3 regions of the Priestia sp. FSL R5-0597 genome follow, and region 1 is predicted to be linked to each of the others. Evidence: riboswitches for the same ligand, from Rfam matches in the RefSeq annotation. Region 1 holds a riboswitch; each other region holds the start of a gene.

Evidence for each region. Region 1 has a riboswitch for lysine ahead of MKX72_RS12810 (amino acid permease). Riboswitches for the same ligand answer to the same signal wherever they lie in the genome.
Region 2: it holds a riboswitch for lysine, as region 1 does, so the genes downstream of both, MKX72_RS23850 (aspartate kinase) here and MKX72_RS12810 (amino acid permease) in region 1, are expected to answer to the same signal.
Region 3: it holds a riboswitch for lysine, as region 1 does, so the genes downstream of both, lysA (diaminopimelate decarboxylase) here and MKX72_RS12810 (amino acid permease) in region 1, are expected to answer to the same signal.

The regions. Positions count from the first base shown of each region.
Region 1 covers NZ_JBBOUZ010000001.1:2,518,288-2,520,563, forward strand. The annotation lists gene thiT (energy-coupled thiamine transporter ThiT) at 1-571, opposite strand, end outside; TPP riboswitch at 604-704, opposite strand; lysine riboswitch at 879-1,063, shown strand; gene MKX72_RS12810 (amino acid permease) at 1,166-2,276, shown strand, end outside.
Region 2 covers NZ_JBBOUZ010000001.1:4,515,655-4,517,930, forward strand. The annotation lists gene MKX72_RS23850 (aspartate kinase) at 1-1,003, opposite strand, end outside; lysine riboswitch at 1,145-1,322, opposite strand; gene uvrC (excinuclease ABC subunit UvrC) at 1,388-2,276, opposite strand, start outside.
Region 3 covers NZ_JBBOUZ010000001.1:2,319,157-2,321,432, forward strand. The annotation lists gene lysA (diaminopimelate decarboxylase) at 1-1,009, opposite strand, end outside; lysine riboswitch at 1,148-1,330, opposite strand; gene MKX72_RS11785 (CBO0543 family protein) at 1,397-1,909, opposite strand; gene MKX72_RS11790 (NAD(P)/FAD-dependent oxidoreductase) at 2,248-2,276, shown strand, end outside.

The sequences.
Region 1 (2,276 bases):
CCGATGGAATTAACAATGAAAGAATGACTAAGCAGGCTATTAGTGACCCTACCATTGAAATACCGTTCATTGAAAAAGAATACCACAGAGCGGACATACCCTTTGGTGCGTACGATCCCCAGAAAATAATACCAGCAATAAAGTGCCAGAAATAACGTGCGAAGCTGCCGATAATAAGGGATAAAACAATTAAAACAAAAGCTTTTGATCTGTTATTGGTAGCTAAATTTGTTTTAATAGATTGTGAAAAAATACCTCCAAAACCTATAAAAGCAAAAGCTACAATATATTCAATAAATGTTTGTAGCGCTGTTAAAATATAAGCTGTTCCTGTGGCTAACTGCAAAAGCCCCCATAATAGACCAGATAGAGCCCCGCCTTTTACTCCCCAGCGAAAGCACATAATAAAAATGGGCACCATGGAGAACGAAATGCTCACAGCCGTCGCAATTTTAATTGAAGGCAAAAGGTCAAGTAGAAGTGCCAATGCTGCAAAAATAGCTATTTCAATTTTAGCCTGTAAAGGTAATGCTTTATTCACGTTTCTCACTCCTGTTTTTGAATCATTCATATCAAACGGTTTACACAGGAGTAAGCAAATATATGCTACTATTCCCACATTCCTACGCTAGCGTTAACTAACAGGTTCGAAGGGTCTGAACATTTCGTTCACTCTCAGCACGGCGGCTCCCCCTGTGGTACGTTTGGATATTTATGTAGTATAAAGACAATGTTTATTATACCATACGTAACAAAATAGATTCGAGAGATTTCAAAGATGTTTCTATTTTCTGAATCTATTTTTTATAATGACAATCGTTTTAGTATTTGTTATACTTCTTTTATGTCAATTGAATATAAAAAACCCTCATCCTAATCGATGAGGTAGAGGTCGCAGTTTTTAATAGTAAAGTAACGGAAATGCAGAGAACATTGAGGATGTTGCTTGAAAGGAAAAATTGCCGAAGTTTAAATCACTTCTCGGTTGATTTAAGCTGGGGCTGTCTCCGAACAGGAACAGAACTGTCACATCATGCGAGTGATGTGAAGAGCTATCTTCACGGAAGGTTGACGCGGTTTTCAGATTTAAAAGCGCGCACATATACTGCGGGCTTTTTTTATGTTATCCCGTCTCTTTCCGTACATTCGAAAGGAGTATTTATCTATGCAAGAGCAGCAAGAATTAAAACGTGGGTTGAAATCTCGCCACTTAACGATGATTTCATTAGGAGGAGCCATCGGAACCGGCTTATTCCTAGCAAGTGGTGGAGCAATTCACACAGCAGGACCTGGGGGAGCGCTTTTAGCTTACGCTATTATTGGCGTAATGGTTTACTTTTTGATGACCAGTCTAGCAGAGCTCGCAGCTTATATGCCTGAAGCTGGTTCATTTAGTACGTATGCGTCTCGTTTTGTAGATCCATCCTTTGGTTTCGCTCTCGGCTGGAACTACTGGTATAACTGGGCTATTACGATTGCAGCTGAATTATCTGCTGGAGCCCTTATTATGAAATTTTGGTTCCCGAACTCTTCTTCTATTTTATGGAGTGCCCTGTTTTTATTAATTATGTTTGGGCTTAACTACCTTTCTGTAAAAGGATTTGGTGAATCTGAATTTTGGTTTTCGTTAATTAAAGTAGTAACGGTTATTATCTTTTTAGTTATTGGTATTATGATGATTTTTGGTATCTTTAACAATGAAGCACCAGGTTTTAAAAACTTCACGCTTGGTGATGGACCGATTCACGGTGGATTCTTCACTGTACTAGGTATCTTTATGGCAGCTGGTTTTTCATTCCAAGGAACAGAGTTGCTTGGAGTCGCAGCTGGAGAAAGTGAAGATCCGGAAAAAACGGTTCCTCGCGCAGTTAAACAAGTCTTCTGGCGCATCTTGTTATTTTATATTTTAGCTATTTTTGTTATTGGAATGCTTATTCCATACACAGCGAATTCATTAGCAAGTGATGACGTGCGAGTAAGTCCGTTTACTTTAATATTCGAACGAGCAGGTCTGGCGTTTGCAGCATCAGCGATTAATGCCGTTATTTTAACAGCTGTTTTATCTGCTGGTAACTCAGGTATGTATGCTTCTACGCGTATGCTGTGGAACTTAGCCAAAGATGGAAAAGCACCAAGGTTCTTAGCAAAAGTGAATAAACGAGGCGTTCCAGTTAATGCCTTAATCGCAACGGCACTTGTCGGTACACTTGCATTTGGTGCTTCATTTTTTGGAGACGGTGCGGTATATACGTGGTTACTTAACGCTTCTGGTATGT
Region 2 (2,276 bases), 2.0 Mb from region 1:
GTTCAATACGCGTATACCCCAAGGTAGATTTATACTCTTTTAAGACGGCAAGAGCAGCTTCTACATCTACAGTTTTAATAGAAAATGAGATAGAGAGGCGATTATTAGCCGTTACGTTTTGAATAATAATATCCACATTTAACTGTTCTTTTGCTAATGCTGTAAAAATAGTAGAAAGAGTTTGTAACTCGTTGTTTAACCCTTCAATTGTCACCCGTGAAATATTATCTTCAAACGCAATTCCTCTTACGACTAAGTTTTGTTCCATTGAAACTTCCTCCTCAACAATCGTTCCATTCTCGTTTTCTAAGCTTGAACGCACTTCTAGCGGTACCTGATAATTTTTTGCAAACTCAACAGCGCGCGGATGCAGCACCCCTGCTCCTAAATTGGCTAATTCTAACATTTCGTCATATGAAATAGAATGAAGTTTACGAGCATCTTCTACGTAGCGCGGATCCGTCGTAAACACTCCTGTTACGTCTGTATAAATATCACATTTTGCAGCTTTTAGTGCCGCGGCAAGAGCTACTGCCGTAGTGTCAGAGCCGCCTCGACCTAATGTTGTAATGCTTCCATCTTCTGAACAGCCTTGGAATCCAGCTACTACTACGATTCGACCTCTATCTAATTGGCTTTGAATACGAGTCGTGTCAATGTGCTGGATTCGTGCATTGCTGTGAACTGCTTCCGTCTGGATACCAGCTTGCCAACCTGTTAGCGAAGTGGCTTCATGACCTTTGAATTGAAGAGCCATTGTTAACAGGGAAATCGTTACTTGTTCTCCAGTTGTAAGAAGCATATCCATTTCGCGTTTACTTGGACTGTCCGTAATATCACTTGCTAATTTCACCAGTGCATCTGTGGTTTTGCCCATTGCCGATACAACAACTACTACTTGGTTACCGCGCTCTGCTTCTTGAATAACACGGTTTGCTACATGTTGAATACGTTCAACAGAACCAACAGATGTTCCACCAAATTTTTGAACGATTAATGCCATAATTTTGTTCATTCCTTTTCAATAAATTTGCATATGCAGGATGATGAGAAGCTAAATTTTTTTACTCAGACAATAAAAAAAGCAATGAGATGAGCTCTCATTGCTTAACGAACGAAAATTATAAAACATAACCGTCCACTGCCGTGAGATAGCTCTCCAAGAATCTACATCTTGACAATCCTACGTTTATTCAACGCAGAACCAGCAATCATTACTATGAGGTAATGTTCACTTCGGCAAATTTCCCTTTCCGCATCGTTCATAAGGGCTCATACCCTTCCTGATGCGTACTGATTAAATTTGCACCTCTATCTTCACTTCATTTGATGAAGTGTCGTATGAAATTAGTTAATAGCTTATCAAATATTTTCTATTATTTCAAGACTATTTTTGTAATGTTTCATAAATTTTTTCAGCAATGTTTTGAGGAACACCTGAATTTCGTATATCTTCAACCGTTGCTTCTTTCAATTTTTTCACCGAACCAAAATGCTTTAACAAAGCTTTCTTACGCTTTTCTCCCACTCCCGGAATGTCGTCTAGAACTGACTGAAAAGCGGACTTAGAGCGCACTTGACGGTGGAAGGTGATTGCAAAGCGGTGAACTTCATCTTGAATTCGCTGAAGCAAATAAAATTCTTGACTATTGCGTTCAAGCGGTATGATTTGAGGAGGCTCACCAATCATCAGGTTGGAGGTTCTGTGTTTATCATCTTTAACAAGACCTGCTGTAGGCACTAAAAGTCCCAATTCATTTTCGAGAACGTCCTGGACTGCAGCTAAATGCCCTTTGCCTCCATCTACAACAATTAAATCAGGAAGCGGAAGGCCTTCTTTTAACGCTCTGGAATACCGTCTGCGAACGACTTCCCTCATGGAACTGTAATCATCTGGTCCCTTTACGGTCTTAATTTTATATTTGCGATATTCTTTCTTTTCCGGTTTCCCATCAACAAAAACAATCATCGCAGAAACTGGGTCTGTTCCTTGAATATTTGAGTTATCAAATGCTTCAATCCGATAAGGAGCGGCAATTCCAAGCTCTTCTCCTAACCGTTCAACTGCGCCAACTGTACGCTCTTCATCTCGTTCAATTAAATAGAATTTTTCACCGAGCGCAATTTTTGCATTTTTACACGCAAGTTCTACTAATTCTTTCTTTTTGCCTCGCTTTGGATGCTGAACCTCTACTTCTACTAACTTCTCAGCTAACTCTGCATCAATCGTTGCTGGAACCATCACTTCTTTTGGCTTAATATTTTTGGCATAAAAC
Region 3 (2,276 bases), 200 kb from region 1:
TTGCATCGTAAAGAGCAGGACGGATATTATCGGTCATACCGCCATCAATTCCTACGTATTTGCGTACACCTGGAATCTCCTTCGTTGAGCCGATTGTATAAAGCGTTGTACCTGCTTCTCCTACGATGCTTCTTCCAGGCTCAATCCAGACTTCCGGAAGGGTATAATTCTGTTCAGTTAACGTGCGGCTTAGCTTTTCTATCAGTGCATCTACATAATACTCAACTGGAAGTGGAGAGTCGCTTTCGGTATAACGAATACCAAAACCACCACCTACGTTTAAAACTTTTACTTCAAATTCCATTTTATCACGAATACTGAATAAGAAATCAGTTAAAATATCAATGGCGCGAGAAAAACCATCTACTTCAAAAATTTGCGAACCAATATGACAATGAATGCCTAAAAGATCGTAGTAAGGCTTTTCTAATGCAGAACTTACCGCTTTCATAGCCTGGTCATTGGAAAGACCAAATCCAAACTTGGAGTCTTCCTGTCCGGTCATAATATATTCATGTGTGTGGGCTTCAATCCCTGGAGTAACACGCAGAAGAATAGATGCTTTCTGTTTGCGCTCAGCTGCTAAGGCATGTAAAACTTCAAGTTCGGTAAAGTTATCCACAACAAAACAGCCAATATTCGCATCAAGAGCCATTTCAATTTCTTCAATCGTTTTGTTATTTCCGTGAAAATGAATGCGTTCAGCTGGATATCCCGCTTCAAGAGCTGTAAATAATTCGCCTCCTGAGACCACATCTAATGACATATCAAGCTTCGTTAAAAGGCTAGCCATTTCCATACAAAGAAACGCTTTCCCTGCATAGGCGATTTGATATGAAAAGCCGCTTCTTTGAAAGGCTGAATGGAAGGCCTTGCATTTCGTCTCAATTAATTCTTGATCGTAGATGTATAGGGGAGTGCCGTATTGTTTTTTCAGTTCGACCGTATCGCACTGCCCAATTTCTAAATGATTGCTGCTGTTAATTTTACTCGTTCCATGTAAGTACATAATCCGTATCCCTCCATTTAAATCATTCAACTATAACTTTGATGGTCAGTAGAAAAACACAAAAAAGACCCGTGAAGTGATGTTCACGCGTCTTGGTTTCATAATAATAAAGTATTATTACATTCTAGGCATCAACATCTCTTCAATAGCTCTCCACAAACCAAGTGGTTTGTGACAGCTCAGCATTTATTCAATACTGAACCAGTATATGAACACAATGGATGTTTATATACTTCGGCACGAAATCCCTTTTACTTATCTTCACAGACTCCATTAGTCTCCAATAAGTGACTCTTGATTTCATGCACCTCTATTCTCAGAGAGGAAAATTATATTTAAATGTAACTCCTATTATATTTCCTTTTCCTCTGTCTAGTCAATGAAAAGTTAAGGCATAGGAATATCAAAGAAGATAAATAAAAAAGCTATGAAGCTTCCAGATAGAATCCAAGCAGCCAGCGCGGTCTTCTGATGAATGATTAAAAGTGAGAACGTGACAATATTGAAGAGAAAAGAACATAGCAGCGACCATCCATAATGATGAGTGATACTGTGATTAACATAAGCAATGAACTCAATCACAGTAAATAAAAGCGCCCATAAAAGAATCCACCACAGCCGGCCGCTTACATGCAGCGGCAGCCTTCCTAAAAAAACCGGTATAACAAACGGATAAATAATTAAGGTTATTCCAAGAGAAACCATTAGGTGATCGGGTAGAAAAAGATGATCAATACCAACAGGGTGAAATACCCATACGCGGTGATGAAACAGCAGCACTTCATAAAGCAAATTCCCCGTGACCCAAAACAGCAAAGTAGGGTAGTATTCTTGATACCTTCGCCACTTGCCAAATAGTAAACCAAGAATGATAAAAAATAATACAAATGAAGATTGCATACGCTCTCCTTAAAATAATGGTTATTTCTTTTTATTTACATATTATAGTGGTTTTATTCTTTCATTTTTTTATTCAGCACCTATAATAGAAAAGCCGTAAGCCACAGCGTTAAAGACGTACTACCACTATTTATGGCTTTCTTCACCCTGTTATAATCTTGGTAAAAGAACTTCTACCGCTTTTGTTTACGAGACGAAAGGAGCTATATGTCAAAGTCAGCAAGGCTTAAAAATAAGCTTAAAATAGCTTCGCCTAGTATGTGACTTCTTTTTTTGCTATGCTAAAATTGCATACATATAGCATGAGAATACTAGAAGAAAGAAAAGGGTGTTTTGGTATGAAAACATACATCGTAGTTGGAGCTGG